DNA from 2 places in the Mesorhizobium sp. P2_D6 genome. Region 2 is predicted to be linked to the other one. Evidence: riboswitches for the same ligand, from Rfam matches in the RefSeq annotation. Region 2 holds a riboswitch; the other holds the start of a gene.

The links. Region 2 has a riboswitch for S-adenosylmethionine ahead of metX (homoserine O-acetyltransferase MetX). Riboswitches for the same ligand answer to the same signal wherever they lie in the genome.
Region 1: linked by a shared signal. The riboswitch ahead of AC1D1L_RS00845 (O-succinylhomoserine sulfhydrylase) and the one ahead of metX (homoserine O-acetyltransferase MetX) in region 2 are both predicted to bind S-adenosylmethionine.

The regions. Positions count from the first base shown of each region.
Region 1 is NZ_JBFUEG010000001.1:187,457-192,023, forward strand. It holds gene AC1D1L_RS00835 (ABC transporter substrate-binding protein) at 1-338, opposite strand, end outside; gene AC1D1L_RS00840 (2'-deoxycytidine 5'-triphosphate deaminase) at 436-1,530, opposite strand; SAM riboswitch at 1,609-1,686, shown strand; gene AC1D1L_RS00845 (O-succinylhomoserine sulfhydrylase) at 1,745-2,935, shown strand; gene AC1D1L_RS00850 (ceramide glucosyltransferase) at 2,975-4,129, opposite strand; gene apaG (Co2+/Mg2+ efflux protein ApaG) at 4,338-4,567, shown strand, end outside.
Region 2 is NZ_JBFUEG010000010.1:123,138-127,704, reverse strand. It holds gene AC1D1L_RS21660 (prephenate/arogenate dehydrogenase family protein) at 1-683, opposite strand, end outside; gene hisC (histidinol-phosphate transaminase) at 688-1,797, opposite strand; SAM riboswitch at 1,933-2,010, shown strand; gene metX (homoserine O-acetyltransferase MetX) at 2,071-3,240, shown strand; gene metW (methionine biosynthesis protein MetW) at 3,299-3,913, shown strand; gene AC1D1L_RS21640 (hypothetical protein) at 3,968-4,198, shown strand; gene AC1D1L_RS21635 (glycosyltransferase family 2 protein) at 4,287-4,567, shown strand, end outside.

The DNA.
Region 1 (4,567 bases), on a different contig from region 2:
GTGTAGTATTTGTTGGTGAAGGCGACCTGCTTCTTGCGCTCCTCGGTGATGCTCATCGAGGCGATGATGGCATCGAATTTCTTCGCCTGCAGCGCTGGAATGATGCCGTCCCAGTCCTGGGTGACGATCTCGCATTCGACGTTCATTTGCGCGCACAGCGCATTGGCAATGTCGATGTCGAAGCCTTCGACCTTGCCGTCAGATGTAATGGTGTTGAAGGGCGGATAGGCGCCTTCGGTGCCGATCTTCAACTTCTCCTGCGCCTGCGCCAGCGATCCGGCCGCCATCACCAGCATGGCAGCGCTTGCCGCCGATATGATCCATCTTGAAATCTGCATTTTTAGGTTCCCCTTGCACGCCGGTCTCTTGCCGGCCATTAAAAGGCAGCCAAGCACGGTGAGCCAACGCAGGCAAGTATTTTGCCTGACGGTGAGGCTAGCCGGCGGTGCGGAAATGCTTGGAGAGCTTCAGGCCCTGCGCCTGGTAATTCGAACCTAGATCGGTGCCGTAGAGCGCCTGCGGCCGCTTAAGCATATGCTCGTAGACCAGCCGGCCGACGATCTGGCCATGGTCGAGGATGAACGGCACTTCATGGCTGCGCACTTCGAGCACCGCCCGGCTGCCGGTCCCGCCTGAGGCCGAATGGCCGAAGCCGGGATCGAAGAAGCCGGCATAGTGGACGCGAAACTCGCCGACCAGCGGATCGAAAGGCGTCATCTCGGCGGCGTAGAGCGGCGGCACGTGCACAGCCTCACGGCTGACCAGAATGTAGAATTCGTCGGGATCGAGCACCAGTTCGCCGGCGCCGCTCTTGTAGAGCGGCTCCCAGAAATCGACGGCATCCTGCGCGGCGCGCTTGTCGACGTCGACCAGGCCGGTGTGATGCTTGCCGCGATAGCCGACCAGCCCGTTGTAATCGCCGTCGAGATCGATCGACAGCGCAATGCCACCGCCGGAAATGTTTGGCGGCTCGGTCGCGACCAGCATCTCGGCCCGGTGCAATTCATTCAGCTCTGCCTCCGACAACAGCGCATTGCCGGTGCGGAACCTGATCTGCGACAGGCGCGAGCCGGCGCGCACGACGATCGGGAAGGTGCGCGGGCTGACCTCGAGATAGAGCGGCCCGTGATAGCCGGCGGCGATCTTGTCGAACTCGTGGCCGCGGTCGGTCATCACCCGGGTGAAGATGTCGAGCCGTCCGGTCGAGCTCTTGGGATTGGCCGAGGCGGAAATATTGGCCGGCAGGGCGAGGCTCTCGAGCAGCGGCACGATGTAGACGCAGCCGGTCTCCAGCACCGCGCCTTCGGTCAGGCTGATCTCGTGCAGCTTCAGCCGGTCGAGCTTCTCCGACACCTTGTGGTTGGGGCCGGGCAGGAAGGAGGCGCGGACGCGAAAAGCCTTGTCGCCGAGCCTGAGATCGAGGCTGGCCGGCTGTACCTGGTCGACATCGAGCGCGCGCGGCGACTTCAGCGCGCCGGACTGGAACAGCGCGGAAATATCCTGATCGGGAAGAATGCCTGTCTGCCGCAATGGCTGGCTCCGCTCCAACTGGTACAAACCTCTTAATGAAGCCGGCAATTGACGCAAGCATGGCTGAGGTCTAAAGGGTCGTTTTCCCGTGGTGATTTGGCCGGTCGGCTTGCAGCCACGTTAAACAAGTCGCTAAAGGACCGTCGGGCCGCAAGGCCGTATGGACCGGTTGCGACTTTCGCGGCCGGTTTTTTTTGTGTCTGGAAGAAAAGCGATGAGCACCAAGAAGCGTAACTGGAAGCCTCAGACCGCACTCGTGCATGGGGGGACGCTGCGTTCCCAGTTCGGCGAAACGTCGGAAGCGATGTACCTCACCCAGGGCTATGTCTACGAGACGGCGCAGGCCGCCGAAGCCCGTTTCAAGGGCGAGGAGCCGGGCTTCATCTATTCGCGCTATGCCAATCCGACCGTCGACATGTTCGAAAAGCGCATGTGCGCGCTGGAAGGCGCCGAAGATGCCCGCGCCACGGCATCGGGCATGGCGGCAGTGACGGCAGCGCTGCTGTGCAGCGCCAGGGCCGGCGACCATATCGTTGCGGCGCGCGCGCTGTTTGGCTCCTGCCGCTGGGTGGTCGAAACGCTGGCGCCGAAATACGGCATCGAGGCGACGCTGGTCGACGGCACCGACATCGCCAACTGGGAAAAGGCGGTCAGGCCGAACACAAAGCTGTTCTTCCTGGAAAGCCCGACCAATCCGACGCTGGAAGTGGTCGACATCGCCGCTGTCGCGTCGCTCGCCACCTCGATCGGCGCCAGGCTGATCGTCGACAACGTCTTTGCCACGCCCTTGCAGCAGAAGCCCTTGCAGCTCGGCGCCCACATCGTCGTCTACTCCGCAACCAAGCACATTGACGGCCAGGGACGCTGTCTGGGCGGCATCATCCTGTCGGACAAGAAGTGGATCGACGAAAATCTGCACGACTATTTCCGCCACACGGGTCCGAGCCTGTCGCCGTTCAACGCCTGGACGCTGCTGAAGGGCCTGGAGACGCTGCCGGTGCGGGTGCGCCAGCAGACGGAAAGTGCCGGCAAGATCGCCGATTTCCTGGCCGGACAGCCGGAGATCGCCCGCGTCATCTATCCCGGCCGCGCCGACCATCCGCAGGCTGACATCGTCAAGAAGCAGATGGCGGGCGGCTCGACGCTGATCTGCCTCGACGTCAAGGGCGGCAAGCAGGCGGCCTTCGCCTTGCAGAACGCGCTCGACATCGTGCTGATCTCCAACAATCTCGGTGACGCCAAGAGCCTGATCACCCATCCGGCAACGACAACACACAAGAACCTCAGCGACGAGGCGCGCGCCGAACTCGGCATCGGGCCGGGAACGCTGAGGCTGTCGGTCGGTCTTGAGGATACGGACGATCTGCTCGAGGACGTTGCACAGGCGCTGAAGGCGGCGAAGTAGCGGCCTGCTCCGAAAGCAAGGCAAAGGCCTGGGCGGCGCTCAGGTGCCCGACGCGGCCTCTTCGAGTTCCGTCATCGCCTTGGTGCGGATGGTCATGGCATTGCCGCGCCATTCGACCGCGCCGCCGAGCCAACCGCGCGACCAGATGGCGGGAAGCATCACATCGCGCACGATCATGGCGGTGACGATGCGCGGTGACAAATACCAGCCCTTGGCCCAGGCGAGCAGGCATTCCGGCACATAGGCAAAGGCCAGAACGCACAAAGCCGTGGTGGGCATGCTGACGCCGGCGCTTGCCGCCGCGACCAGTGCCAGCAGCAGCGGCACCGCCACACCCGTCAGGATCTCGGGCGTGTAGAACAGCGGGAAGGTGACGCGGCGCAGCCGCGCCCAGCGCGTCTGGCGCGACCAGATCTCGGCAAACGTACGCTGGCCGAGCGGCTGTTCGAAGGGCGAGGCAATGAGATTGACGCGCAGGCCGAGCCCATTGACCAGCTTGGTCGCGGCGGCATCCTCGGCGATCTCGGCGGCAAGCGCCTCGATGCCGCCATTGGCGTCGAGCATCGACTTGTTCCACAGCATGCTCTTGCCCTGGGCAAAGCCGAGACCAAGGGCTTCGCCGGCATATTGCCAGCGCGCCTGCAGCGTGTTGAGGAAGGCGCATTCGACCTCGGCCCAAAAACCGTCCGGCCGCGAGCCGATCGGGGTCGAGCAGACAAGCCCGGTGTCCGGCCGCCAGGCCGCCATCAGATGCTGGACATAGTCGACAGGCATCAGCACGTTGGAATCGGCCAGGATGACCCAGTTGTGCTGCGCCGCCACCCAACCCTTCACGCAATTGTTGAGCTTGGGGTTGGCGCTGACCCGGTCATCGCCGATCAGCAGCTGCGCCGCCACCTTTGGAAACCGGGCAATCGCCCGGTTTATCAGTTTGACCACCGGATCGTCGGCATGGGCGACGCAGAAGATCAGCTCGTAGCGCGGCCAGTCGAGCGAGAAGGCACGGGCAAGCGTCTCCTCGGTAAACGGTTCGACGCCGCGCGACGGCACCACGATCGACACCGGCGGCGCCTTTCTGGCCGGCGGAGCAATCTGGCGCGGCCGCTTCAAGCTGAGCGAGGCGAGCACAATGCTGGCGAGATTGGAAAGAAGCAGGAGTGTCGAAAGCAGCGCTGCTATGACTGTCAGTTCCATCGAGATCTGGTCACTCCGGGAAAAAGCGGCCAGGAATGGCCGTTTTCAACAGTTCGACAGAGCGCTGAGTCGCCCGATACGGTTCGTGCACACCATCATTGTCATGTGTCACTTAAATGACATTGTTGTTCGGCACCTGCGCATGAGACCCTAATCGGGAGTAGAGCAAGAGCGCCGACAGGTCCGTTGGTGTCGTTTGGAGCAGCCTATGTACCGCGCCGTCACGCGCAACATCGAAGTGCAGGTCAGACCGTTCTATCTGGAGGATCGCTCCGATCCGTCGGAGAACCGCTATGTCTGGGGCTACCAGGTGACGATCGACAACCAGTCGGACGAGTTCGTGCAGCTTATGTCGCGCTACTGGCACATCACCGACGGCAGCGGCCGGGTCGAAGAGGTGCGCGGCGCTGGCGTCGTCGGCGACCAGCCCGAGCTCAA
Region 2 (4,567 bases):
CGGGTGAAGTCGCGGAAACCCGAAGCCGAATATTTGATGACTTCGGTCTTGGTCACCGATTCCAGGTCGTCGGCGGTGCCGACGATGTTGTAGGCGATGATGTGCGGCAGATGCGAGACGATCGCGAGCGTCATGTCGTGATGCTGCGGGTCCATCGTGTCGATGTTGGAGCCGCAGCGCCGCCAGAATTCCGACAGCTTCTCCAGCGCGGTCGGATCGGTATCGGCCAGCGGCGTAAAGATGCACCAGCGGTTTTCGAACAGCTCGGCGAAGCCGGCATCCGGGCCGGACTTTTCCGTACCCGCCAGCGGATGTCCCGGGATGAAATGCACGCCGTCCGGCACATAGGGCTGCATCTGTGCAATCACCGAGGCCTTGGTCGAGCCGACATCGGTGAGGATGGCGCCCATTTTCAGCGCCGGCGCGATCTCTTGCGCCACCTCGCCCGACGATCCCACAGGCACCGAGACGATGATGAGGTCGGCATCGCGAACCGCTTCTTTTGCGTCCGTGGTGTAGGACTCACCGAGACCGAGCTCCTTCGCACGCGCCAGCGTGGTCGGGCTGCGCGTCGCGATGGCGACATGGGCGGCCAGGCCTTCGCGGCGGATGACGCGGGCCAGCGACGAGCCGATCAGGCCGATGCCGACCAGCGCGATCTTTTCGAACATCGGTGATGTCATTGTTTCAGCTTTTCAGGAATGTCGTGAGGGCGTCGATGACGCCGCGATTGGCTTCTTCGGTGCCGACGCTCATGCGCAGCGCGTTGGGGAAGCCATAGCCGGTGACGCGCCGCAGGATGAAGCCGCGCTGGGTGAGATAGTCGTCCGCCGCCTCTGCCGAATGCTTCTTGTCATTGGGGAAGTGGATGAGCACGAAATTGCCGACACTCGGCGTCACCCTGAGCCCTAGCTTTGTCAGCTCTTCATTCAGCCAGGTAAGCCAGGTTTCGTTGTGCAACGAACTGCGCTCGACATGGGCGCGGTCGCGGATGGCGGCAATGCCCGCCTCGATCGCCGTCGCGTTGACATTGAAAGGGCCGCGGATGCGGTTGATGGCATCGACAATGTGCAGCGGGCCGTACATCCAGCCGATGCGCGCGCCGCCAAGGCCGAGCTTGGAGAAGGTGCGGGTCATGACCACATTCTGCGCGCTGCCGACCAGCTCGATGCCGGCCTCATAGTCGTTGCGCCGGACATATTCGGCGTAGGCCGCGTCGAGCACCAGAAGCACATTGCCAGGCAGGGCGGCATGCAGGCGACGGACCTCCTGGAACGGCAGATAGGTGCCGGTCGGATTGTTGGGATTGGCGAGGAAGACGATTTTGGTCCGCGGCGTAACCGCAGCCAGGATTGCGTCGACATCGGCGCGCTCGTCGGTCTCCTTGACCGTCACCGGTGTCCCGCCGGCCGACTGGATGTAGATCTTGTAGACCATGAAGGCGTGTTCGGTAAAAATCGCCTCGTCACCCGGCGCCAGATAGGTCTGCGCCAGCAGGCCCAAAATCTCGTCCGAACCGTTGGAGCAGATGATGTTTGCCGGGTTGAGGCCGTGCACTTCGGCGATCGCCTCGCGCAGCCGCCTTGCGGTGCCGTCGGGATAGACATCCAGCCTGGCCGCGACTTCACGCGCGGCCTCGATTGCTTTCGGCGACGGGCCGAGCGGGTTCTCGTTCGACGACAGCTTATGGACCTTGGCGACGCCAGCCGGCGCCGTGCTCTTGCCCGGCACATAGGCTTCTATGTCCATGATGCCCGCGCGGGGCGTCGGCCGTGCCTTGTCCGCTGTCTTGTCCATGTCGCAAATCCGTCGAGAATGCCTCCGTCCGAAGGCCGCAGCGGAAATACAAGCCGTGGCTCCGAATGTCGAGAGGCGCCTGCGGCGGCAATAGCTTGCCGTTGACGCCGGGCCGCGCGAGTTCTAGAAGAACGGGAACAGTTCCGTGGTGATTTGGCCGGTCGGCTTGCAGCCACGTTAAACAACTCGCTAAAGGGCCGTTTGCGTGACGTAACCGGCTTTGCGATCGCATTGCCGGTTTTTTATTGCCTGACGGCGGGCAAGGAGAGTCACATGACCGCGCTCCGCGCCGCAAAAACCAACAATGAGGCCGACAACCCGTCGAGCCCGGTGTTGCGTTTTGGCCCTGACAAGCCGCTCAAGCTCGACGCCGGCACGCTATTGTCGCCGTTCCAGATCGCCTACCAGACCTACGGTACGCTGAACGACGCCCGCTCCAACGCCATCCTGGTCTGCCACGCGCTGACCGGCGATCAGCATGTCGCCAACACCAATCCGGTGACCGGCAAGCCCGGCTGGTGGGAAGTGCTGATCGGCCCCGGCAGGATCATTGACACCAATCGCTTCTTCGTCATCTGTTCCAACGTCATCGGCGGCTGCCTCGGCTCGACCGGCCCTGCCTCGACCAATCCCGCCACCGGCAAGCCCTACGGGCTCGACCTGCCGATCATCACAATCCGCGACATGGTGCGGGCGCAGCTGATGCTGGTCGACCATTTCGGCATCGAAAAGCTGTTTTGCGTGCTCGGCGGCTCGATGGGCGGCATGCAGGTGCTGGAATGGGCGTCATGCTATTCCGAGCGCGTGTTCTCGGCGCTGCCGATCGCCACCGGCGCGCGCCATTCCTCGCAGAACATCGCCTTCCACGAGGTCGGCCGCCAGGCCGTCATGGCCGACCCGGACTGGCATGGCGGCAAATATTTCGAGCACGGCAAGCGCCCGGAAAAGGGGCTGGCGGTGGCGCGCATGGCTGCCCACATCACCTATCTGTCGGAAGCGGCACTGCACCGCAAGTTCGGCCGCAATCTGCAGGACCGCGAAGCGCTGACCTTCGGTTTCGACGCCGACTTTCAGATCGAGAGCTATCTGCGCCATCAGGGCATGACCTTCGTCGACCGCTTCGACGCCAATTCCTATCTCTACATGACCCGTTCGATGGACTATTTCGATCTCGCCGCCGACCATGGCGGACGGCTGGCCGATGCCTTTGCCGGCACCAAGACGCGCTTTTGCCTGGTCTCCTTCACCTCGGACTGGCTGTTCCCGACCGAGGAAAGCCGCTCGATCGTGCATGCGCTCAACGCCGCCGGCGCGTCGGTCTCCTTCGTCGAGATCGACACCGACCGTGGCCATGATGCCTTCCTGCTCGACGAACCGGAACTGTTCGCCGCCATCAACGGCTTCATCGGCTCGGCGGCCCGCGCCAGGGGGCTCCGCGCATGACCCCGAAAAGTTGCAGACTTTTCGCACCGGGATCATGCGCCATCCAAGGGGCGAAGCCATGAGTGTCAACCGCGCCCAGCGCGTCGACCTCGAAGTCGTTGCCGGCCTCATTCCGCCGCTCTCGCGGGTGCTCGATGTTGGCTCCGGCGACGGCCTGCTGCTCGAACTCCTGCAGGAGACCAAGCAGGTCGACGGCCGCGGGCTGGAACTGTCGCAGCGCGGCGTCAATGAATGCGTGGCGCGCGGCCTCTCGGTCATCCAGGGCGATGCCGACACCGACCTCGAATTCTATCCCGATAAGGGTTTTGATTTCGTCGTCCTGTCGCAGACCCTGCAGGCGACCCGCAACCCGAAGCTGGTGCTCGACGAGCTGCTGCGAATCGGCAACCGCGCCATCGTCTCCTTCCCCAATTTCGGCCATTGGCGGGTGCGACTGTCGCTGTTCTTCAAGGGACGTATGCCGGTGACCGAGGACCTGCCCTATTCCTGGTACAACACGCCCAACATCCATTTCTGCACCATCCGCGACTTCGTCAACCTGGTCGAGGAGCTCGGCGCCTCGGTCGAGAAAGCGACTGCGCTGGACGGCAACGGCCAGAAGATCGGCCTGTCGATGCCATGGTGGTTCTGGAATTTCTTCGGCCAGCAGGCGGTGTTCTTGCTGAAGCGTTAGAAGGTGTCTTCGACTCGGCCTTTTTGCTATTCATCCTTCCGGTCGAGGCGGAAAATGATTCCAGAGCAATATTCAATTGTACTAGAGACGGAGAATGCCAAATCCATCGACTGGGATGAAATCGGTGTCGGACTAAAAGCGCTGGCGCGCGAGATCGTTGTCGTTTCCTCAACCGGCTTGGCGAGGCCAAAGGTAATTGTCTCGCATGGAGGGCAGGAATCGGACGCCGGTGCGCTGAGAACTAGTTTCGCAGCCGAAGCGCCGGAGTTGCAGCAGGTTAGCTGACCTGGTCTTTGCAGCCTGCCCCGGCGGCCGCTATTACGACCTCAAGAACCATGCGATTCCTCTGGCCGAAGGGAATATCGTCGTTTTCATGGATTCCGACACGGTTCCCCAGACGACTTGGCTCTCGAGCCTTCTGAGCCCCTTTCAAGATCCCGAAACCATCTGCGTGAATGGCCATACCTATCTTATGCACGATGATTTCTTTTCGAGAACCTTCGCTTTGATCTGGTTCTTTCCGATGGCGCGGGGAGACGAAAGATTCGCCTCGAAACGTGCCATCAATGCCAACAACATCGCCTTCCGGCGCGACTGGATAGCCGATCATCCCTTCCCAAAGCACAACGGCTTCAAGGTTTCTTGCACCCTGCT